DNA from 2 places in the Paenarthrobacter ilicis genome. Region 1 is predicted to be linked to the other one. Evidence: predicted binding sites of a transcription regulator. Region 1 holds the regulator's gene; the other holds the start of a gene.

What was found. The regulator Rex, encoded in region 1, represses fermentation and respiration genes when NADH is low (regulators of the CRP and FNR family bind a similar motif). The targets are predictions, from matches to a motif close to CTTGTGAANNNNTTCACAAG.
Region 2: the regulator Rex is predicted to act here: its motif matches at 10,448-10,467, upstream of JOE60_RS03190 (queuosine precursor transporter).

What each region holds. Positions count from the first base shown of each region.
Region 1 covers NZ_JAFBCD010000001.1:3,124,056-3,136,205, forward strand. Annotated here, with positions in the region: gene resB (cytochrome c biogenesis protein ResB) at 1-305, opposite strand, end outside; gene JOE60_RS14260 (cytochrome c biogenesis CcdA family protein) at 305-1,060, opposite strand; gene JOE60_RS14265 (TlpA family protein disulfide reductase) at 1,065-1,673, opposite strand; gene JOE60_RS14270 (histidine phosphatase family protein) at 1,677-2,342, opposite strand; gene JOE60_RS14275 (YceI family protein) at 2,550-3,101, shown strand; gene JOE60_RS14280 (hypothetical protein) at 3,317-4,027, shown strand; gene JOE60_RS14285 (hypothetical protein) at 4,292-5,038, shown strand; gene JOE60_RS14290 (redox-sensing transcriptional repressor Rex) at 5,105-5,812, opposite strand; gene JOE60_RS14295 (glutaredoxin family protein) at 5,889-6,143, opposite strand; gene JOE60_RS14300 (HAD family hydrolase) at 6,333-7,151, shown strand; gene JOE60_RS14305 (DUF559 domain-containing protein) at 7,393-8,358, shown strand; gene JOE60_RS14310 (30S ribosomal protein bS22) at 8,496-8,594, opposite strand; gene JOE60_RS14315 (helix-turn-helix domain-containing protein) at 8,760-8,972, opposite strand; gene JOE60_RS14320 (3-deoxy-7-phosphoheptulonate synthase) at 9,158-10,294, opposite strand; gene JOE60_RS14325 (acetylxylan esterase) at 10,516-11,523, opposite strand; gene JOE60_RS14330 (DUF6807 family protein) at 11,688-12,150, shown strand, end outside.
Region 2 covers NZ_JAFBCD010000001.1:659,650-671,799, forward strand. Annotated here, with positions in the region: gene JOE60_RS03140 (MFS transporter) at 1-274, shown strand, start outside; gene aceB (malate synthase A) at 378-2,030, opposite strand; gene aceA (isocitrate lyase) at 2,057-3,388, opposite strand; gene JOE60_RS03155 (XRE family transcriptional regulator) at 3,535-5,049, shown strand; gene JOE60_RS03160 (TetR/AcrR family transcriptional regulator) at 5,135-5,800, opposite strand; gene JOE60_RS03165 (cytochrome b/b6 domain-containing protein) at 6,104-7,033, shown strand; gene JOE60_RS03170 (hydroxymethylpyrimidine/phosphomethylpyrimidine kinase) at 7,104-7,940, opposite strand; gene JOE60_RS03175 (DUF6355 family natural product biosynthesis protein) at 8,103-8,396, opposite strand; gene JOE60_RS03180 (TIGR01777 family oxidoreductase) at 8,876-9,775, opposite strand; gene JOE60_RS03185 (TetR/AcrR family transcriptional regulator) at 9,772-10,434, opposite strand; gene JOE60_RS03190 (queuosine precursor transporter) at 10,712-11,422, shown strand; gene tgt (tRNA guanosine(34) transglycosylase Tgt) at 11,419-12,150, opposite strand, start outside.

The DNA of each region.
Region 1 (12,150 bases):
AACATCTGCAGCGCGTCCAGGAACTGGCCGTAGGACGCGTTGTCCTTGATGTACTGCGTCACCACGGCCGGGTTGGCGGCACGCTGAGGAAAGAGGGACCCGGGAACCGCGCCCACGGCAAGCATCAACAGCAGGAACAGCGCCGTACGCATGCTGGTGAGCTGTGTCCATGCCCAGCGGAGCATACCTCTGGCGCCGAGCGCCGGCAGCGCTGCCTCGGCCTTGGCTTGCTCCAGTTTGCCTTCTGCCGGGGTGGTGTCGCCGGCAGATGGTGACTTCTTCTTGGCTTTCACGGACTCACTCATCAGATCGGCAACTTCACATCGTTTTGGAACCAGTACTGCAGCTCGGTCACCCAGGTGCCCCACACTCCGGTGGCCATGAGGATACCGAGCAAAATCAGGATGCCTCCGCCGATCCGCTGGATGGCCAGCCGATGCGTGCGGAAGAAGGACATGACTCCCATGCCACGGCGTACTGCCAGGGCGATCAGGAGGAATGGGATGCCCAGGCCCAGGCTGTATACGAACGCCAGAAGAGCTCCCTTGGCGGCCGACGATCCCCCGGAAAGGCTCAGCAACTGTACCGCGGAGTACGTGGGCCCAATGCATGGCGCCCACCCCAGACCGAAGGTGAGGCCCAGAAGGGGTGCGCCCCAGAGTCCGGCGGGAGGCTTGGCATGGATCTTCGCGTCCCGCTGGAGCCAGCCGAAACCACCCATGAACACCACTCCCATGATGATCACCAGGATGCCCAGGAGCTGCGTGATCCAGGCATTTTGCGGCCCGGTCAGCAGGGTGCCCAGCTGGCCGAACGCGCCGCCCAGGAGGACGAAAATCACCGAGAAGCCCAGGACGAACAGGCCGATGCCCGCCAGCATGCGGCCGCGCCGCTGCTTTTGGAGGTCGACGCCGGTCAGTCCAGTGACGTAGCCCAGGTACCCGGGAACCAACGGCAGCACGCAGGGGGAAAGGAAGGAGACCAGCCCGGCCAGCAATGCCACCGGCACGGCCAGCAGCAGGGATCCGTTGAGGATCGTCTCGGCGAAAGGACTGTTCACGGGACTACTCGGCCACAGCTGAGGTGATGAGGGCCTTCAAGGTGCTCTTTTCGATCTCGCCCAGAACACGGGACGCCACTTTTCCGTCCTTGTCCAACACCAAGGTGGTGGGAACGGCGCCGGGGGGAACAATGCCGGACACGGACAACAGCACCGCACCGTCCTTGTCATTGAAGCTGGGGTAGGTGATGTTGAACGTCTTGTCGAAAGCCTCTGCCGTGGGCTGCTCATCGCGAAGGTTCACGCCGAAGAACTGGACGCCCTGGTCCTTGTACTCCTGGTGCAGGGCTTCAAGCTGGGGTGCTTCAATGCGGCAGGGAGCACAGGCAGCGAACCAGAAGTTCAGCACCGTGACCTTGCCCAGCAGGTCCTCGGGCTTCACCTGGGTTCCGGTGAACAGGGTTCCCTTGAGTTCCACGGGAGCCGAGCGGTCAGCCTTGGCGAACTCCGTGACGGAGCCATCGCCGGCCACGTAGTTCTTGTTGTCCCCTGCCCTGGCCTGCTTGGCAAGCGCATCTTCCTGGGCACAGGCGGACAAGCCCATGGTGAGTCCTGCCAGGAGGACGCCGCCGGCAGTCAGCACGCCGCGGCGTGAAGGATTGATGTTGTCCATGTCCTATGCCCCCGGGGTGCTGGCAGCGCCGGGAAGAAGCACGGCAGCGGGCTCGCTGTACTCAACGCGCACAACCTTGCCGTCGCCGTCGAGCGTCAGGGAGGTGAGGGAGGTCAGTGTGCACTCGCGCTTGCGGGGATCGTGGGCAAGGCGTCGCCCCTCCGCTGTCAGGCGGGTGGACCAGATGGGCAGCTGGTGGCTCACCAGGATGGCCTCGGCGCCATCGCCACCCAACTCCAGGGCCGTAAGCCGCGCATCTTCAACGGCGGCCAGGACGCGGGCGGCCTGTGCTTTGTACGGTTCACCCCAGGACGGGCGCATGGGGTTGCGGAAGTAGAACCAGTGCTTGGGCTTCAGGAACTCACTCCTGGTGGGGTGGAGCCCCTGGAAGTGGTTCTCGGCCTCGATGATCCGGGGCTCCGTGTGGATTTCCAGGTTCAGGGCCTCGGCGGTGGGCATGGCTGTTTCCTGCGCGCGCGTCAGGGGCGATGCCACAAGGTGCACGATCTTGGCGCCATCATTGGCGCGGGCCGTGAAGTGGCCGGCCAACATGCGCGCCATCTCCCTGCCCCGTTCGGAGAGGTGGAATTCAGGCAGCCGTCCGTAGAGGACGCCGTCAGGATTATGGACCTCGCCATGGCGAAGCAGATGGACAGTTGCTTGGGGCATGTTTACCAGTTTCTCAAAGAAGCGGAGCGATCCGAAATCTTCTACCGACAGTAGAACTCAAAATTTTTCCGAAATGTTCCCTGCAGTTGGAATAAAAGATGCATATGCATGTTTATACTGGGTACGAAGCTCGGTTGATGCTTCAAGCAATGGCTTCAATCCGGCAAACACGCAAGACCTTCCACAACCCATAGGAGCAACATCATGATGACCCTTCCCGCAGACGTAACCACCGGCACCTGGACCCTGGACGCTTCGCACAGCGAAATCGGCTTCACCGTCCGCCACGCAGGAATCAGCAAGGTCCGCGGCCAGTTCAAGGACGCTGCAGCCACCCTCGAGGTTGGCGAATCCCTGGCCGACTCCAAGGTCAACGCCACCATCCAGACCGCCAGCTTTGACTCCGGCGACGTCAACCGCGACGGCCACGTCAAGGGCGAAGACTTCTTCGATGTTGAGAAGTTCCCGGAAATCACCTTCGTTTCCCGCCACGTCAAGGCCAACGGCAACAGCTTCGACCTCGTGGGCGATCTCACCATCAAGGGTGTCACCAAGGAGGTCTCCATCGAGACCGAATTCAACGGCGTAGCTGTTGACCCGTTCGGCAACACCCGTGCAGGCGTCTCCGGCGAGACCACCATCAGCCGCAAGGACTTCGGCCTCACCTGGAACGCCGTCCTCGAAGCCGGTGGCGTCTTGGTCAGCGACAAGGTTGTCATCAACCTGGAACTCGCCTTCATCGCTCCCGCAGCGGCCTGATTCCCCTCGCGGTTCAGCCCGGGCCCCTTCATGGGCCTTGGGCGGGGCCACGGCAGAACCAACGCGACGGCACCCCCGCAGCATCACGCTGCAGGGGTGCCGTTGTGCATTCTGCGGTTCCACCTGCGCAATTGTTCTTCACCTCCCCGGGACTTGGCTGCGAGTTGGCTCCGAATTTCCTAGGCATCCTTCAACCTGCGGTCTAAAGTGATGCCATGAGTACCCCAGATGAAGCACCACAGCCTCCGCAGCCCGGCTCCCAGCCTCCGCAGCCCGGCAATGTTCCTCCTGCGGGTTACCAGCCTCCGCAGGGCTACCAGCCACCCCAGGGTTACCAACCGCCGTCGCAACCCGGCCAGTATTCCCAGCCCGGTGCTGTTCCGCCCAACCCAGGCCCCGGGCAGGGACAACCTGCGCCCGGGCAACCCGGCTTCCACTTCGAAATGCCCACCGATGGTCCACGCAACTTCAACGACGTCATGCCGCAAGGTGGATTCTCGGGGATGTTCAAAACCCAGGGCCTGCCCACCGAGTTGAAGGTGTCCTACTTCATCTGGGTCATCTCAGGCCTCCTGGGACTCCTGTTCGGAGTCATTGGGTTCTTTGCCATTGTTGCCCTCTTCGCTTTCGCTCCCGGAATAGCTGCGATCCTGCTGATCATCCTGCTGCTGACCCTCGCGTTGGCGGCGGCGCAGGTGATCCTGGCCATGAAGATGAAGGAAGGCAAGGAATGGGCGCGCCTGGCGTTGACAATCGTTGCCGCTGCGTCGCTGCTCCTCACCATCTTCAGCGCAGCAAGCGCCGGCGGATCCAGCACCGGCCTGGGCAGCAACTGGTTCGGTTTCCTGGTCAGCGCCGTAGCCGTAGTGCTGATGTGGCTGCCCAACTCCCAGCTCTGGTTCAAGGCAGTCAAGGGCCAGGTCTAAAACCAAAGCCGGCAGCCGTCGTCGAGCATCACGGCAGGCCCACTGGCTGAAGGCCGCGGATGGATTCCCCGGAATCCCCGCGGCCTTCATCATGCAGGCGTACTCCTCCGTGATGATTTTTGGCGCCAGCACGCCGAAAACCTGCGTGTACTGTGCTCAGGCGCCGGGGCGTAAGGGTACGGTGTTAGCAGAACCACGCTGGGGGCAGGGTCATTTTGCTGATCCCGGCGGCCGTACCAGCAGTCGAACAAGCAAAGGAATGCCATGAGCAACCCTCCCTACCCGCCGTCGAACCCGGGCGACTCTAACCAGCCGGAGCAGTCCACCCCGCCGGCTGCACCGCAGTACGGACAGCAGTCCACTCCCCCGGCAGCGCCCCAGTACGGACAGCAGTCCACTCCCCCGGCAGCGCCCCAGTACGGACAGCAGAGCGCACCCGGCGCGCCGCAGTTCGGCCAGCAGGCTTCGCCGTACGGCCAGGCACCGGCAGCACCGCAGTACGGGCAGGGCTCCAACTGGCCCGGCCAGCCGGCAGCTCCTGTTGCCATGCCGCCCATGGTCAACTACGCCTTCTGGATGATTGTTGCTGCCGGCATTCTGTCCGCCATCAGCTCGCTGCTGCTGGCCACCACCGGTGCCGACGCCTTCATCAACGCCATGAACCAGCAGGCCGCCCAGCAGGGAACGGACTTCCCTGAGGGCAGCATGGAGGGCATGCGCGGCGTGATCGGTGTGAGTGCCGTGATTGGTGCAGTCGTTTCCCTGGGCCTCTACGCCCTGGTTGCTTTCCCGGTCCGCAAGGGCAAGAACTGGGCACGCATCCTCGGCACCGTGTTTGCTGCCATCTCCGTACTGGGCCTCACCAGCGTCTTCCAGTTCGGTTCCGGCTACGGCATCCTGCAGCTGATCGTCATCCTGCTGGGAGTTGCAGCCATTGTGATGCTGTACCTGCCGGCGTCGGCCCCGTACTTCCGGAAGCCGCAGCCGTTCGCCAACCCTTACAGCCGCTAGAAACCACCTGGCTTTCGGGCCGGGCCGCACAGCGGCCAACCACAACGGGCGCAGGTCCGGATCAGGCTAGACGGCCTGGCCCGGAGCCTGCGCCCGTTGTGCGTGGTACGCCAGAATCTGGAGCTCGGTGGCCATGTCCACCTTGCGGAGGTTAACGTGCGGAGGGACCTGCAACAGGACCGGCGCGAAGCTGAGGATGCTGCGGATCCCGGCAGCGATCACCCGGTCAGCCACGGATTGCGCCACCGTAGCGGGCAGGGCCAACACCACCATGTTGGTGTGCGTGCGTTCCAGGACACGTTCCAGTTCGGCCGAATCGCTGACCCTCAGCCAACCAACCTCGTTGCCGATCACCATGGGATCAGCATCAAAAATAGCCACGACGTCGAAACCCCGGGACTCAAAACCGCCATAGCGGGCCAGAGCTTTGCCGAGGTTACCGGCGCCCACAATGGCCACTTTCCAATCGTGGGTCAGACCCAGCGCGGCCGCGATGTGACGGCTCAGGTTCTGGACCTCGTAGCCCACACCGCGGGTTCCGTACGAACCAACGTAGGAAAGATCCTTGCGTAGGGTGGAAGAGCTCACGCCGGACGCTTCCGCCAGGGCTTCTGAAGAAACCCGTTCCACGCCTTCTGCCAAGAGGGAGTTGAGCGCGCGCAAATAGAGGGTCATCCGGGCTACAGCCGCGGGCGGTATCTGCTTGGCGGCAGGTTCGCTGTCCTCGGTGTTGGTATCCGGGGACGGTTCAAGCGCAGTCACGGTCTTCTCCATTGCGTCGCTTTGTTGTTCCACTCTATGACCCCCTGGCAGACTCAACCAAAGCGATTACTTACGGGTAACCGCACCCTCAGCCCTCCATGGCCTTCTTCAAGGTGCGGGCCAGCCGCTGCTCATCGATCTTCCAGAAATCCCGCTGGATGCCGTTCACCAGCACCACGGGGATCTCCTCTGCGTACCGCTCACGCAGTTCCGGGTCCTCGTCAATCTGCTGCTCGCGCCACGGCACACCCAGGCCCGATGAAACACGCTCGACGGCGGCACGCGCCTCTTTGCAGAGGTGGCAGTCAGCTTTGGTGAGGAGGACGACGTCGGGAATTGCCATGCCCCCACGTTATCCCTCTCTCACATCCCCACCCCACCCGCCGGTCCCTCTCTCACATCCCCACCCCCATCCACCATCCCTCTCTCACATCCCCACCCCCCATCCACCATCCCTCTCTCACATCCCGTCGGGCGCGGCGCACATCAGCGCCCAACACGCGGCCCGCCTGTCATTGACTAGACTCGAGGCATGCCCGACGAGAAGAACGCCGCTGTTGCCGCAACTGCCCAAGCGCAGAAGCACACCGGCGAAGCTGCATTCTTCGACGTCGACAACACCTTGATGAAAGGTGCCAGCCTCTTCCACGTGGCCCGGAAAATGTACGAACGCAAAGCCTTCACCTTGTCGCAGGCGGCCGGCTTCGCCTGGAAGCAGTTCAAGTTCGTCATGCGTGGCGAAAACATGGAGGATGTTCACTCCGTGCGCGATTCCGCGCTGACGCTCGCCGCAGGGATCACCGTGGCCGACATCAAGGCCTTGGGCGAAGAAGTCTACGACGAGATGATCGAGTCCAGGATCTGGCCCGGAACCAAAGCCCTCGCCGAACAGCACCTCAGAGTGGGACGCAAAGTGTGGCTGGTCACCGCCACTCCCATTGAGGTGGCCACCGTGATCTCCACCCGTCTGGGTTTGACCGGCGCGCTGGGCACGGTGGGCGAAGTTCACGACGGCATGTACACCGGAAAACTCGTGGGCGATATTTTGCATGGGCCGGCCAAGGCAATCGCTGTCCAGCTCATCGCCGATCGCGAGGGCTTGGACCTTGAACATTGCTGGGCGTACAGCGACTCAGCCAACGACATTCCCTTGCTCACACTGGTGGGGCACCCCGTGGTCATCAACCCCGACGCCAAGCTGCGCAAGCATGCCCGCGACAACAACTGGCCCGTATACGACTTCCGGTCCGGCCGGCGTGCCGCGACTCTCGGTCTGAAGGCAGCCACGGTTGGCGGCGCCGTCTACGGCCTGTGGCGCGGCTTCTCCAGATTCCGCGGACCGCGGCTCTAGCCCTCTCTCACATCCCCACCACACCCTGCGGCTCCTCTCTCACATCCCCACCCCTCCCGGCGGCTCCTCGCTCACATCCCCACCCCACCCTGCGGCTCCTCTCTCACATCCCCACCCCACCCTGCGGCTCCTCTCTCACATCCCTAGCGCCGCCGTCGAATATTCCTCGCCGAATGCCGCTTCGGGAACTACCTGTGGATAACTTCTGCGCCTCAAAGGCGATTCAAGTAACAATGCCGGTATGCAGAAGACCTCCTCCGCCGCGCCGGCTATTCCCTCCGCCCCGTTCACCCTGGCCGAGGCCATGGCTGCTGGCATCAGGCCACCTCAGCTGTGGCGGAGCAATGCCGTGGCATCTGTCAGTCGTGGCGTCTACCGAACCGAATCTTGGGATTTTGATCTCGCCGAAGCGGCAAGGTCTTTGTCATCGGCAACCCCGGGAGCCTGGATTTCGCACATTACGGCAGCGCGGCTCCACGGGCTGGTGCTTCCGCCATGGTTCTCCGACTCCGACGAACTTCACTTGAGCAAGCCGCGAAAGCTCCCATCGGTCCGGCGCAAGGGCATCGTTGGGCACACTGTTCTGGTGCACGACGGGGAAGTTGAAGTGGTTCACGGGATGCGTATCAGCACCAGATCGCGCACGTGGCTGGACTTGGCAAGTGTTCTGCCCCTGAATCATCTGACCTGCATGGCAGATCAACTCATCCGCATTCCGCGGCCGGATCTGGAGGGCAGGCGCGAACCCTTCCAAACGCCGAAAGGTCTGAGGTCCTTGGTTGACCGACACAAACGCAGGCAGGGAGTGGTCCGCGCACGGGAAGCCCTGGACCTCATGCGTATTGGCGCCGACTCAGCGCCGGAAACCTTGCTGCGGTTGGCGATGCTGGACTTCAATCTGCCTGAACCCCAACTTCAGGTGAAGCTTCGCGAGAACGACCCCTTCTCGCCGTCGTCGGATCTCGGCTATCGCGAGTATAGGGTCGCCATCCAGTACGACGGCGGACATCACCTTGAGGACCAGCAGCGGGCCCGGGACCGGCGCCGCGACAAAGCCTTCGAAGCGGCGGGCTGGACAGTCCTGGTGTTCGGGAAGGAGGATCTGGCTGACGGATTCGACCGCGCGGCGCAGAAAATCAAATGGACTCTTCGCCGTGCCTGGACCGATCCAGCAGTTGCGGCGGGCTTCAGGTCAGGCGGGAAGTGAGAGAGCAACGGGGAAAAACCCGGCGGGAAGTGAGAGAGCAACGGGAAAAACCCGGCGGGACGTGAGAGAGGGACGGGGGGTGCAAAAATGCCCGCCACCTCGAAAGGCGACGGGCATTCACGCTTGATGAAGTATCTCTACTTCTTATTGCGACGCTGGTGGCGGGTCTTGCGAAGCAGCTTGCGGTGCTTCTTCTTGGCCATACGCTTGCGGCGCTTCTTAATAACTGAACCCACGAAAGTTCCTTACAAACTAGAAGTTCCTGTCTGTTGGAACAGATCCGCGGAAGCAGACAAGTACAACTGACAGATTCTTACATTGACGTAAAACGTTCCTTAACAGAGTACCGCTTCAAAGAGGCACCCTGTGACCACTACCCGCTCAACGGTCACTGCGACGTCTCAGGCGGTCTCGGACTGCCCATCCACCACGGCGCCTTTAAGGTACTGTGCAACAGCTTCTTCGGGGACACGGAAGGAGCGGCCAAACCTGACGGCAGGCATTTCTCCGGAGTGAACCAGGCGGTACACGGTCATTTTGGAAACGCGCAGGACCTCGGCGACTTCAGCCACCGTCATGAAACGCGCATTCGAGAAGTTAGTCTCCGCAGACATTTCCCATATTCCTTTGCTCTCAGACAGTAGGACACCCCCAGTGGAACGGTGTGCCGATGCTGAGCCATCAAACAACCATGTGCTAGATACTCTAGAGGCTGATGGGGCCAATGTGAAAGAGCCGCCAGCAACTGGTAGCCCGCTTCGCAACCGGGTCTCGGGCCAAGCACCCGAGACCCAAGCCGCTACGCGCCGGCTGCGACCCTGCGCTTGCGGGCCGAGGCGGCGAGCTGCTCCAGGACGGACGCCGTCACATCCCACTCCATGCAGGCGTCAGTAACGCTCTGGCCGTACACAAGCTCCTGCTGACCGGCCAACTGCTTGGCGGTATCCAGGTTCTGCGCCCCGCCCACAAGGAAGCTCTCCAGCATCACACCGGCAACGGGCGAGGCAGCACCCGTCTCCAACTGCGCGCCGATTTCCAATGCAACCTCTGCCTGGCGGTGGTGGCTCTTGCCGCTGTTGGCGTGGCTGGCGTCCACAATCAGACGCGGGTTCAGCCCCTTGGCTGCGAGCTTGGCCGAGGCCGCTGCGACGTCGTCGGTAGAGTAGTTGGGACCCTTGCGTCCACCGCGGAGGATCACGTGGGTGTCCGGGTTGCCGGACGTCGCCACCAAAGCCGCGCGGCCGTCGTCGTCGATTCCCAGGAAAGCCTGCTCGGCGGCAGAAGCGCCGCACGCATCGATGGCCACTTGGAGGTCGCCGTCGGTGCCGTTCTTGAAACCGATGGGCATGGACAGCCCGGAGGCCAGCTGGCGGTGGATCTGGCTTTCGGTGGTCCGCGCGCCGATGGCACCCCAGGAGACGAGGTCCGCCATGTACTGCGGGCTGATGGGCTCCAGGAATTCGGTGGCGGTGGGCAGGCCCAGGGCGGTGACCTGCTTGAGGAAGCCGCGGGCGGCGCGCAGGCCTGCGGCGATGTCGTGGCTGCCGTCCAGGTGGGGATCGTTGATGAGGCCCTTCCAGCCGACGGTGGTGCGGGGCTTCTCGAAGTAGGTCCGCATCACTATCAGCAGGTCTTCCTTGTGCTTTTCGGCCTGGCTGACCAGCCGGCGGGCGTATTCGAGCCCGGCCTTGGGGTCGTGGATGGAACACGGGCCCACAATCACCAACAGGCGATCGTCCACGCCGTCCATGATGGCGCGGACCTGGTCACGGCCACGGTCGACGACGGCAGCTGAGCGGGCGTCCAACGGCAACTCTGCGATGAGGTCCTGGGGCGCCGGAAGCGGCTCGAAGCGGGCCACCCGCAGGTTGGAGGTGGCGGGCTGGTTTGAGCCGTCCTGCTGGAGCGGTGCGGGTTCTGCGGAGATGCTGGTCATTTTCTTGGGTCCTGTCCGGGATGCGGAGCGGGCCCCTTGTCAGAACCCGCCGGATATGGCGAAGGGCAGAGAATGATCTCTGCCCTGTTGGCTCTGAAGGAAAGTTGGATGCGTGTCAGTTAGACGCGGGCCCCTCCAGAGCCAACGAAAAATACGCATACCAACGGTTTGTCATAGCCACACCATAATCACGTACGGTCACACCCGCCAAATTGTGTCCACTATGAGGACAGCAGCTTGCGCAGGAACTGCAATTGCCTGATCCAGTGGTGCTCCTGTCCGCCTTCGTGGTTGTTGAAGCGGTACACCTCCATGTCCTTCTCCGGCGCCCCGGCATCAAGACCGTAGTTGTTGTAGCTCGCAAACACTGTGGACGGCGGGCAGATATCGTCCATTTGAGCGGCGGAGAACAGCGCCGGAACGGAGGCAGCCCGCCCCAGGTGGACGCCGTCGAAGTAGTTCAGGACTGCCAGCATTGGTTCATACTTGTCCCGGTGACGGCCCAGGAACGACGCAATTTCCGGGTACGGGCCCCGCGGTGTGATGTCGATTGCCCTGGGGAAGTCCTGCAGGAAGGGAACGTCCGGCATGGCGGCAACTATGCCGTCCAGACGTCCGGCCACCAAGCCGGCGGCGGCAACAGTAATACCGCCACCCTGGCTCACGCCGGTGAGGATCACCTGGGAGGGGTCGACGGCGGCATGGCTCTGCGCCGCTTCCACCGCGCGGAAGGCGTCAACGTAGACCCGCCGGAAGTAGTAATCGTCCTGGTGCCCGGATCCACGGGTCATGAGGCCTGCGTAGTTCACCTCACCCGCGGAGGGATGGGGATCGGGGGTGTCGCCGGAGACGCCGCCGTAGCCTTGGCCGCGGGTGTCCATGATGAAGTGCGCGTAACCTGCCTGGGCCCAACGGGTGTTCTGGTTGACCAGGCCCCGCCCGCCGGAGTAGCCGATGTACTCCACCACCACGGGAAGCCTGGTCCCCGCCTCAACGCCGGAGGGTAGATGCAACCACCCTTTAATGCGGTCTCCCCCGAAGCCGGAGAAGGTGACATCGAAGGTGTCGATCACGCTGAGGTAGTTGTCCACGGGCTCAAACACCGCATTGAGCGGTAGCTCGCGTGCCTCCGCGATGGTCCGGTCCCAAAAGGCGCCGAGGTCCGCTGGTGCAGACGTGCTGGATGTGTAGGTCCGGAGCTGCTCAAGGGGCAGGTCGAAGAGAGGCATGGAGACATCCTACGTCGTACCGGGACCACTTTCCGAGGGGATGAAACACATTTCCTTTGAATCGTTACATTCACGGATGCCCAAGGTCTAGACTGGGCAGCAGCACATGAGGGAAAGCGTTTGCCTGCCCTAAGCTACCCAAACCCGCGCAGCCCAGGAGATCCATGGAAACCACCTCCGCCGAGTCAAAAGCACAGGCAGAAGCACCAACCACTGCGCCGGCCAAGATCGCTTTGGTGGGAGTCCACGGCTTCGGCACGCACCACCTCCGCAACCTCGATCGGCTCACTGCCATAGGCAGGGTGGACCTTGTTGCGGTGGCCGATCCGAATCCGCCTGCCCCCGGAGATCTACCGGAAACCACGGCTGTCCACGGAAACCTTGATGAGCTTCTGGCCGGTGACCACCACCCGGACGTCATCATTGTGGCTACTCCCATTCAGACCCACGCCCCGCTGGCCCTGTCCGTGCTCGCGTCCAGAGCGGATCTCTACCTGGAGAAGCCCCCCGTGGCCTCCATGAGCGACTTCGTTCGCCTCCAGGAAGCGGCAGCCAAGGGTGGCCGCAGTGTCCAGATCGGGTTCCAGAGCCTCGGCTCCCATGCGCTGGCTTCATTGGAAAAGCTGG
Region 2 (12,150 bases), 2.5 Mb from region 1:
GTCCTCGCTGGGCGGGGTGGCCCAAGGCGGTGGCATCACGGTGATCTTCATTGCCATCATCAAGTTCGCCCAATCCCAGGCAGCCGCCGGAAGGATGTCCGCCGTGGTGCAGGGGGTGGGTTACTGCTTTGCTGCCTTGGCTCCCACCATTGTTGGCTACGTGCACAGCGTGACCGACGGCTGGACTGTCCCCCTGCTGGTGATCCTCGGCTCGGTGCTCGCGTTCTGCGTATGCACCACGTTGTCCGTGCGCTGGGTGTCCCGGCAGGGTTAGCCCCGCTGCTGGGCTGCCTCCCCGGCGGTCGGGGTCACTTGTTGCGAAGAGTGCAGGCAGCCCAGCGTCGGGGCTTGATGTGTCGCTTCCTCAGGTCCTGGACCTAGGCTGCGACGAGTTCCTCATTCGTGGCGTCTTCCTTGGCCTCGGTGAGGAAACGGGCGTAGGCCGGGATGGTCAGGAAGGTGGGGAATTCCTCTGCCAGCGTGACTTCCTCGAAGATGGCGCGGGCGTCGGCAAAACGGTCGCCGTCGAACCTCTCCAGGCGGGCGTATTCCTCATCCAACATGTCCTCCACCCACTGCGCGGTGATGATATCGCCGTGGTCCGTGATGGCGTGGGAGTGGATCCACTGCCACAGCTGGGAGCGGGAGATCTCGGCTGTGGCGGCGTCTTCCATGAGGTTGTGGATGGCCACAGCCCCGTTGCCGCGCAGCCAGGACTCGATGTAGCGGATGCCGACCTCGATGTTCAACCGAATCCCGCCCTCGGTGATGGTGCCCTCGGTGCTGGCGATGTCGATCAGCGCGCGGTCATCCGGGGTGACGTCCTCGCGGGAGCGGTCCAACTGGTTGGGCTTGTTGCCCAGCACCTTGTCAAAGACCTCGCGTGCCACGGGCACCAGGTCAGGGTGGGCCACCCAGGAACCATCAAAGCCGTCGTTGGCTTCACGGGTCTTGTCGGCACGGACCTTCTCAAACGACGCGGTGTTGGCGGCCTCGTCCTTCCTGTTCGGGACCGCTGCTGCCATGCCCCCAATAGCCATGGCGCCGCGGCGGTGGCAGGCCCGGACCAACTGCTCGGTGTAGGCCCGCATAAAGGGCTGGGTCATGGTCACCTGGCCACGGTCCGGGAGTACGAAACGCGGGCCACGGGTTCGGAAGTTCTTGATCAGCGAGAAGATGTAGTCCCACCTGCCGGCATTCAAACCGCTCGCGTGGTCCCGCAGTTCGTAGAGGATTTCTTCCATCTCGAAGGCGGCCGTGATGGTTTCGATCAGTACCGTGGCGCGGATGGTGCCCTGCGGGATACCCAGCAGATCCTGCGCCAGGACGAAGATGTCGTTCCACAGCCGGGCTTCGAGGTGGTTCTCGATCTTTGGCAGGTAGAAGTACGGGCCCTTGCCCTGGGCCAGAAGGCGGCGTGCGTTGTGGAAGAAGAACAGCCCGAAGTCCACAATGCCGCCGGCGATCGGCTTCCCGTCAATCAGCATGTGCTTCTCCGGCAGGTGCCAGCCACGCGGACGGACCACCATGGTGGGCAGGTCCTCGGCGGACTTGAGCTTGTACTCCTTGCCCTCGGGGGTTGTGAAATCGATCCGGCGCTCCAGCGCATCGGTCAGGTTCAGCTGGCCCTGGATGACGTTGCGCCACGTCGGCGTGGACGAATCCTCCATGTCAGCCAGCCACACCTTGGCGCCGGAGTTCAACGCATTGATGGTCATCTTCCTATCCACCGGCCCCGTGATCTCAACGCGACGATCTTCCAAACCAGGTGCCGGGGGAGCGACCCGCCACGACGGATCATTGCGGATGCCCTCGGTCTGCGGCAGGAACCGCGGATCCTGGCCCGCTGAAATCTGGTTGCGGCGGGCGTGCCGTGCCTGCATCAGCTCCTGACGACGATCGGCAGTAGCCCGGTGCAGCTTGCCGATGAATTCAAGGGCGTCAGGGGTGAGGACCTCGTTCTGCCGGCAAATGGGCTGCGCGGTGATGGTGATGCCATTGATAGTGAAGTTGTCAGTGAAGCTGTTCATGGGAGTGTCCTTTCGGGCCAAGTGGGTTAGTGGAACTGGCCTTCTTCGGTGGATCCCACCAGGGCCAAAGTGGATGCGTTCGGGTTGAGCGCGGTTGCGATGTCGTCGAAGTAGCCGGTACCGACTTCGCGCTGGTGCTTGGTGGCGGTGTAGCCGCGGGACTCTGAGGCGAATTCCTTTTCCTGGAGCTCGACGTACGCGCTCATGCCTTCACGGGCGTAGCCGTGGGCAAGATCGAACATCGAGTAGTTCAGGGCGTGGAAGCCGGCCAGGGTGATGAACTGGAAGGTGAAGCCCATGGCACCGAGTTCACGCTGGAACTTGGCGATAGTGGTGTCGTCCAGGTGCTTGCGCCAGTTGAAGGACGGGGAGCAGTTGTAGGAGAGCATCTGGTCCGGGAACTCGGCCTTCACCGATTCGGCAAACTTACGGGCAAGTTCCAGGTCCGGGGTGCCGGTCTCCATCCAGATGAGGTCGGAGTACGGTGCGTAGGCCTTGGCGCGGGCGATGCAGGGTTCGATTCCGTTGCGGACCTTGTAGAAGCCCTCGGCGGTGCGAACCGGCTGTCCACCTTCGCGGAGGATGAATTCCTGGTCGCGCTCGTCAACGTCGGACGTGATCAGGGTTGCTGCTTCGGCGTCGGTGCGGGCGATGACCACCGTGGGGGTGTCGGCGACGTCGGCTGCCAGGCGCGCTGCGTTCAGGGTCCGGATGTGCTGCTGGGTGGGGATGAGGACCTTGCCGCCCAGGTGGCCACACTTCTTTTCGGAAGCGAGCTGATCTTCCCAGTGAACGCCCGAGGCGCCGGCGGTGATCATGGATTTCATGAGTTCGTAGGCGTTGAGCGGGCCACCGAAACCGGCTTCGGCATCGGCGACGATCGGGACCAGCCAGTCGTCAACTGTCTTGACGCCCTCGGCGTACTCGATCTGGTCTGCGCGGAGCAGGGCGTTGTTGATGCGGCGGACAACCTGCGGTACCGAGTTTGCCGGGTACAGGGACTGGTCCGGGTAGGTCTGGCCCGAGAGGTTGGCGTCAGCGGCAACCTGCCAACCGGACAGGTAGATGGCGCGGAGGCCGGCCTTGACCTGCTGAACGGCCTGGTTTCCGGTGAGTGCGCCGAGGGCGTTGGTGTAGCCGCCAGTGGGAGCTTCTTCGGTCAGTTGCTTCCAGAGCTTCTCCGAACCGCGGCGGGCCAAGGTGTGCTCTTCGGAGACGCGACCGCGGAGGCGGACGACGTCGGTGGCCGAGTAATCACGGGTGACGCCCTCCCACCGCGGGTTGGCGGACCATTCAAGTTCCAGCTCTGCTGCCTGCTGCTCGGCGGAACGTTCTGCTGGTTCAAACGATGCGGTCATTGCATGTCTCCTTGATGGGTGCCCGGGCCGGCCTCTGTTGCGCCTTTGCGGCATCGGCCGGCTTGTCCGGGGTCTGTATTTCTTTTTCGTAAGACCTACTTTTCTGCACTTCCAAGGGGGTTACTAGAGGAAAACCATGGAAAGAAATGCACTTCTTCGCGTATTCTCAAGAAATGTCGCCTTCAAGCTGGAATCGTGAAGTAGTGTCGCCGTCGTCGTCGCCTGCGTCCCCCGAACTGGATGTGATCAGCCTGGGCCGCCGCGTGCGGCATCTCCGCAAGCAGGCCGGGCTGACGCTGGACGACTTGAGTGCTGCCGTCGGGACCGCGCCCAGCCAGCTGAGCCTGATCGAAAACGGCAAGCGCGAACCTAAACTGGGGCTGCTGCAGCAGCTGGCAGCGTCCCTCAATGTGAGCATCGACCAGTTGCTGGGGGCGGAGCCACCGAGCCGCCGCGCGGCCCTGGAAATCGAGCTTGAAAGGTACCAGCGCGGACCGCTGTATGAATCTTTGAATCTCCCCAGAATCCGCATCAGCTCGCGGCTTCCGCTGGAAGTCCTCGAATCGCAGGTGGGTCTGCTCCATGAGCTGGAGCGCAAACTCAACGAGCAGGCCGCGACGCCGGAAGAAGCCCGCCGCGCGAACGGCGAACTGCGTGCCATGATGCGGGAGCGCGGCAACTACTTCCCGGAGTATGAAGCCGAGGCGCAAAAGGTCCTTAAGGGCGTTGGCTACACCACCGGGCCGCTGAGCCAGCACGTGATCGCGGACATCGCCGAAAACCTGGGTTTCTCCCTGCATCACGTGGGGGATTTGCCGCACTCGACGCGCTCGGTGACCGACTTGAAGAACCGCAGAATTTATCTCACGCAGAACCAGCGGCAGGACCACGATCCCCGATCCGTGCTGCTCCAGGCGCTGGGGCACTACGTTCTGGGGCATGAGACGCCGCGCAATTATGGTGACTTCCTGGCACAACGGGTTGCCACCAACTACTTTGCCGCGGCACTGCTTCTACCTGAACACGCCACCCTTGAATTCCTGCAGAAGGCCAAAGCGGCCAAGGAAATTGCGGTGGAGGACATCCGGGACGCCTTTGCCGTGTCCTACGAAACGGCCGCGCACCGCTTCACCAACCTGGCCACCCAGCACCTGGGCATCACCACGCACTTCCAGAAGACCCACCAGTCCGGCATCATCTACAAGGCCTATGAGAACGATGGCGTGAACTTCCCGCAGGACCACACCGGGGCAATCGAGGGCCAGCCATCGTGCAAGGCTTGGACCTCCCGGGCAGTGTTCGATGTGCCGGACAAGTTCAGTGCCTACAGCCAGTACACGGACACACCCTCGGGCACCTACTGGTGTACTGCCCGCACCGAACGCTCGGCCGCCGGGGAGTTTTCCCTGAGCATTGGCGTGCCGTACCAGCATGTGAAGTGGTTCCGTGGCCGGGAGACCACGGCGCGGGCCACGTCCAACTGCCCGGACCCGAATTGCTGCAAACGGCCTCCGGCTGCCTTGGCGAACGAGTGGGCCGGCAACGCGTGGCCCTCCGCGCGGGCCCACTCGCACCTGCTGGCCGCCATGCCCCCGGGTGCCTTCCCGGGCGTGGACGAGACCGAGGTGTACAGCTTCCTGGCGGCCCACTCCGAACGCTGACGCCGTGGATTGGACGCTCTCTCACATCCCGACGCTTTCTGCGGGTTGCTCTCTCACATCCCGACGCTTTCTGCGGGTTGCTCTCTCACGTCCCTACGCTTTTGGCGGGTTGCGCTCTCACATCCCGCGGGCTCTCCTGGCGGACCAGGCGGGCCACCAGCACCGCAGCGGCTTCCACCACCTCGTCGGCGTCCCGTTTAGTGGCGCTCAAAGCCACTTCCTGCCCCGACACCGTCACGATGTCCGTGATGACGGCGATGGTGAGCCGCCCCAACGTGTCGTCACTTGCGCCCAGGAGCACGGAGTTCTGCCGAACCCACTCGCGTCCGCGTTCCCTGCGCAGAACTTCGAAGCCCGGGGGAGTGTCGCCTTCAATGAAGACCCGTTCCAGGCCCCTGTGCTTCCAGGTGTAGTCGAAGTAGCTGCGGCTGCCCACGTTGAACAGCGCCAAGGGGCTCACTTCGCCCGCATTGCGGGCCTTCGCCACTGCTGCGGCCACCAGGCGCTCGTGCTCGTTTTGGTAGTCATCCCAGAGGGCTAGGAAGAGCTCCGTCTTCCCACCGAAGTGGTGGTAGAGGCTGCCGACGCTGGACCCCGCGCGGGTCACAATGTCGGAGATGCTGGCATCTGTGAAGCCATGTTCAACAAAAACCGAGGCCGCCGCGTCGAGAAGTTTTCGCTGGGTGGCTGCGGTGCGGGTCCATTGCCAGGAACCGGGATGGGTGGCGACTTCGGACGTTTTGCGGACCATCGGTAAGCTCCTCTCGCTGGCGGCAACGTTGAACGGGGTGTCGGCAGGCTTGTTTTTGGAATCCTACTCCCGGGCTTGTCCACATAGCCATCAGACATCCTTGACGATCATTGCTGGCTAGGGAAATAATTCTGGAAAGCGGTTCTAGAAATAGTTATTGCAGCATGTAACCAAATGCTGCGATTTTTGACGCCGAACGCCCCGAAACCCGGGTGCCGTTTTCACCGTCGGGCTGCAACTGGTTGAATCGCTGTATAGCGCCAACTGGTCGCAGCCAAACAAGCCAGAGAGGAACGCGGCCTGATGTCCGTTTCAAGCAAGTCGTCCGGGATCACGTCGAACAGGTGGTTCAAGCCTGTCGTCGTCACTGCAGGGGCTTTGGTGGTGGCACTCATCCTGGTGCTGGTGGCGCAATGGCTCCGGACCCTGCAGCCGGTGCAGCAGTTCCTGGTGGACTACCCCGGGCACTCGGCCATTCCTGAAGGCACTCCTACTGGCTTCCCCGCCTGGCTGGGGTGGCAGCACTTCCTCAATATGTTCTTCATTGTGTTGATCATCCGTTCCGGCTGGCAGGTCCGCACCACCACGCGCCCGGCCGCCCATTGGACACGGAACAACAAGGGCCTCATCAAAACCAAGAACCCACCCTCCAAGATCAGCCTGGACCTTTGGTTCCACCTGACATTGGATGCATTGTGGGTCCTGAACGGCATCATCTTCATTGTGCTGCTGTTCGCCACGGGCCAGTGGCTGAGGATTGTGCCCACAAGTTGGGACGTCTTCCCCAATGCCATCTCGGCCGGCCTGCAGTACGCGTCGCTGAACTGGCCTGTTGAAAACGGTTGGAACAACTACAACAGCCTCCAACTGCTGACGTACTTCATCACGGTTTTCATCGCCGCGCCGCTGGCCATCATCACCGGCATCCGGATGTCCGGTGCATGGCCCAAGAAGGCAGCGATCAACAAGTTCTACCCGATCGAACTGGCCCGCAAGATCCATTTCCCGGTGATGATCTACTTCGTGGCCTTCGTGATAGTTCACGTGACCCTGGTGCTGGCTACCGGCGCGTTGAACAACCTGAACCACATGTACGCGGCCAACAATGACTACAGCTGGTGGGGCTTCGGCATCTTCGCAGCATCCATCGTGTTCACGGCGGCTGCATGGTTCCTGGCACGCCCCCTGTTCCTCCGCCCCATCGCCTCACTGATGGGCAAGGTCTCGCGCTAGCCTCCACACAAAGAAAGCAGCCGCCTCGGAAGTGCTTCCGGGGCGGCTGCTTTCGCAGGTGCAGCAGGTGCTAGGACAGAGCGCCGCCTTGCCACAGAGCATCAAAGGGAGCGCCGGAGGACACCCGGTTCTTGATGCCGGCAGTCACGAAGGCCTTCGCAGTCCGCGCGGCTTCCAGGGGCGACGCTCCCTTGGCGAGCTCGGCAGTCACGGCGGCGGCCAGCGAGCAGCCGGCACCGGATACAGCGACCTCGCCAACCTTCGGCGCGCGCAGGACTTCCAGCGTCTGGCCGTCGTAGTAGACGTCGACGGCGTCCGGGCCTTCCAGCCGCACGCCGCCCTTGGCGAGGACTGCTGCTCCGCTGATCTCGTGGATGCGGATGGCAGCAGCCTTCAGCGATTCTTCGTCCGTGATGGTGAGCCCGGACAGCGATTCGGCTTCAAAGTGGTTCGGCGTCACGAAGGTAGCCAGCGGCAGGATCTGGGCCTTCAGCGCCTGATCGGTATCCAGCGCGTGTCCTGGTTCCTGGCCCTTGCAGATCAGCACCGGGTCCAGCACCACGTGCTTGAACGAGCCGTCAGTCAGCGCCTTTTCCACGGTACTGATGGTTGCCGGGCTTCCCAGCATGCCGATCTTCACTGTGTCCAACACCGAAGGGGCGCCTGAAGCGGCACCATAGGCCGCCGTCGTGGCTTCCAATTGGTCGGCAATGACTTGCTGGTCCGCCGGCACGAAGCGGTGGTTCCAGTTGTCCTTCGGGTCGAAGGACACGATGCACGTGAGGTTCGCGATGCCGAACACACCGAGTTCCTGGAAGGTCTTGAGGTCCGCCTGCGCGCCGGCGCCACCGGTCGCCTCGGAGCCGGCGATGGTGAGTGCAATGGCAGGGGCAACGGCTGAAGTCATGGTTTCCATTTTGCCAGTTGGCCGGCCGTACGCCCATTCCGTCCCAAGGGGGCTACCTATGCAGTGTCCGGAAACATGAAGGGCGAATATGCGTGACCGCCCGGTCGCCCGCAATTGCGAGACCCTGGCTGAGGCAGCGATGCCCCAGCCAGAGTGCGATTCCTAGCAGTTACGCACGTAAGTCACTGTTGGGTAGATGTACTGCCCAATACGGACAATGCCCGTTGGCCCAGGAGGAACGCAGTAGTACTCGAATCCCGAGTCTTGCAGGTAGGGATCCCAGAACTCGACCCGGACCTCTACGTTCCCGGATCCGCAGTGGTTGTAAACCCCGGATGCTTCGTACCACTGCTGATTCCAGCCGCATTGGTACGACGCCGCCTGTGCCGGGCTGGCGAGTCCAGCTGCCAATGCCACAGTCACACCGGCCGTTGCGATGATTCTCTTCAATTTCATGATTTCCCCAATCGTCACTTTGAAAGTGGGCATTCCACCGGGGTGAGACGCCTACCGGCAATTTACAGGGAGAAGACAAGCCAGAATTGGCGAATTTTGACTTTCCTGTGCTGGGGAACTGTGATATCGATTGGCCTCTCGCCCCGGGCAAGTTGTCCTCTTCGTTGGTACACGGCAACTTCAGGGTTGAGTGTGAGAGGTCGGCGGAAGGAGGCGCTGGTTGTTGGTCCGGGCCAGACCTAAAGGCCACGCCACGGCTAAGCCAACTGCGGCTATGGGGATAAGCCCGATGATCATGGAGGCGAGCGTAATGGACAGTATGTAGCTGGCATGACGTGGGTTTGTGCCCAAGGACGGGATCATCCAGAAAAGGAAGAATGCAACATCGGCAACGAGGACGCCAACTAGAAGTCCTTTCCAGCCCAAAACAACGCAATCCCTGTAATCGTATGGCCAGAACGTCCACGTAGTACTCGAACTCATCGCTTTGCCTTGGCCAGATGGTTGAGCGCGCCGGCCAGCGATGGGTGCTGAAACGCGAACCCGGCGTCGAGCAGTTTCCTGGGCTCCACCCACCGGCTTTTGAGCACCAGCTCGGTCTGGGTCCGGATCAGGACCGCGCCAGCCTCGAGCAGCCAAGCGGGCGTAGGGATGCCGAAAGGGACTCTCATGCTCTGACGGACCATGGCCATCAGCTCGCGGTTGTCCACAGGATAGGGCGTCGCGGCATTGACGGGTCCGCTCAACTCAGGGCTGGCGTGGATAAAAAGCACGGTTCGGAACAAGTCCTCCACATGGATCCAACTGAACTTCTGCGTACCCGGGCCCATGTGCCCACCCAGGCCAAGCCTTACCAGATTGCGCAGGGGTCCCATCACACCACCCGCACCCAGGACGATCGCAATCCGCAGCGGCAATTTGCGGGTGCCAGGCGCATCAGCAGCCGCCAACTCGTCCTCCCAGGCCCGGGCTACGTCTACGGAGAATCCGCTGCCCAACTCGCCCGAAAGCTCGGACTGTGGGCGGTCCTCAGCATGCCGGTAGATGGTTCCCGTGCTGGAATTGATCCACGTCCTGGGCGGTTCGGCGCACGCGGCCAGGGCGCGCCCCAACGTCCGCGTCGTCAGAACCCGGGAGTCCAGAATTTCCCGCCGATGCCGCTCGTCGTAGCGGCAGTTCACGGACCGTCCGGCGAGGTTCACCAGTAGTTCGGCGCCGTTCAGCGCTTTGGTGACGGCGCCGTCGTCGTTCCATTGAGCGTCCGCCCCAGCGTCCCGCCCGACGGTACGCACCTGCCACCCCTCTTCAAGAAACCGCCGCTTGAAGTAGCTGCCGATGAATCCCGTAGCACCGGCGATCACCACTGTCCGGGGCATTATGCGTCCTCCTTGACGGCGCGGACCAGCCCCAGGACGTCGTCGAATACCTTACTGACGCCGGGGATCCTTGCGAGCGACAAACCGCGCGCCAGGAGTGGCGCGGCGCCATCGATCAGCCTGCGCGTTCGGCGTTGCGCGCTGGAGGTGTCGTAGACCCAAAACATCGTGACACCCATGTATGCGAGCCACAGCAATTCGGGCAGATCGGCGCGCAGCTTTTTCGCGACGGCGGGGGAGGAGCCGTCGACGGCGGATCGAAAGATCGCGAGCGAGGCCTCGCGGGCGGCGGTGGACGCCTCGCCGAACGGGTTGACGGGCGACGACGGCCTGATCGCCGTCGCAATGAAATCGGAACCGAACTGGTGGTACGGCGCCATGACGTCGACGCCGGTGTGCAGCACGGCTTTAAGCCGCCCGCCCAGATCCTGGACGCCCTCCAGTGCTTTGGCCGCGACCACCGCATGCTGGACCTGGACCTGGACATACAGCTCGTGGACCAGCTCGTCCTTGGACGCGAAGTAGTAGTAGGCGTTGCCCACCGAGACACCTGCTTCCTGGGCGATGGCACGCATGGTGGTTTGCTCAAAGCCGATCTCGCGGAACATCTTCAGTGCGACGTCTACGATCTGACGACGGGTCTGCTCGCTCTTGGCTGCCATGGAACATCCTTTGCTTTTGAACACGTTCAAGAAAGAGTCTTGCACATTTCTGAACGCGTTCAAAACCTCGGGGGTGGGGGTGGGATGTGAGAGAGGGATGGGGGGATGGGGGTGGGATGTGAGAGAGGGATGGGGGAAAGGGGGTGGGATGTGAGAGAGGGGCGCGGGGTGGGAGAATGGAACCGGTGCCGGGCCCGTGCCCCACCACCCCAGTGCTAATACAGCGGGGCGACTCACGCAAAAGCGCCTGCGCAAACCACTAAGAAATGGATGACCCATGCCCTCGCCCTCCGGCTCCAGCACGCTGAGCAAGCCTGCACCCCGCTTCGCCTCGATTGGCTCCCCGTACTTCGGCATCATGCTGGCCGTCATGGCCGTGGTGCTGATCCTGTCCAATATCGGCGCTTCCAAGGGTGTGGTGCTGGGCCCCATCATCACTGACGGCGGGTTCTTCCTGTTCCCCCTCGCCTACATTCTGGGCGATGTGATGAGCGAGGTGTACGGCTTCAAAGTTGCCCGCAAGGCGATCATCACGTCGTTCGCATTGAGCGTGTTCGCATCCCTTTGCTACTGGATCATCATCGCTCTGCCCGGCTTCAATGATGACTACGGAACGTCCAAGCAGGCAGCAATCGAAGGCGCCTTGGGCCCCGTTCCGCAGATTGTGCTGGCCTCGCTGTTGGCCTTCCTTGTGGGCCAGACCATCAACTCGTGGATCCTGGTGAAGATGAAGCAACGCACGGGTGAGAAGTCCCTGTGGGCGCGCCTGGTGAGCTCGTCCGTTGTGGGCGAATTCGTGGACACCCTGATCTTCTGCAGCATCGCGGCGTCAGTGATTGGCGTGACGGATGCCGGCTCGTTCGTCAACTACGTTCTGGTCGGTTTCCTCTACAAGACCGCCGTGGAGATCCTGTTCGTCCCCATCACTGTGCTTGTGGTGGGCTGGATCAAGAAGCGCGAGCCCAGCTACGGGGTAGCCGCAGCCTAGGAGTAGTACCGGCCCAGCGTCTCCGCCTTGAACTCGAAGAAGTCCCCGGCTTCGATGGCCAGGCGCGCGTCGTCCACCATCTTCACCACGAAGCGCTCGTTGTGGATGGAGATCAGCGTTGCCGAGAGCATTTCCTTGGCCTTGAACAGGTGGTGGATGTACGCGCGCGAGTAATTTACGCACGTGTAGCAGTCACAGCCATCCTGCAGAGGTCCGAAATCGGTCTTGTAGCGCGCCCCGGACAGGTTGAATCGCCCAAAGGGTGTGTAGAACGCGGAGTTCCTGGCTACACGGGTGGGGGAGACGCAGTCAAAAGTGTCCGCACCGTTCTCGATCGCCGTGAAGATATCGTCCGGTTCGGAGATGCCCAACAGGTGCCGGGGCTTGTTCTCCGGCAGTTCCTCGTTGCACCAGCGCACAATGGTGCCCAGGTTTTCCTTCTCCAGCGCCCCGCCGATCCCGTACCCGTCAAAGGGCATGGCGCCGAGGTCCTGGCAGGCCTTGCGGCGAAGGTCCTCGTACTGGGCGCCCTGAATCACGCCGAACAACGCCTGGTACGGCTTGCCCACGCGGGACGCAGTCAGGGACGCGTGCTCCTCAATGCAACGGAGCGCCCACAGCCGGGTCCGCTCCAGCGACTCTTCCTGGTAGCCCCGCGAGTTCTGCAGCGTGGTGAGCTCATCAAAGGCGAACATGATGTCCGCACCGATCTGGTGCTGGACCTGCAT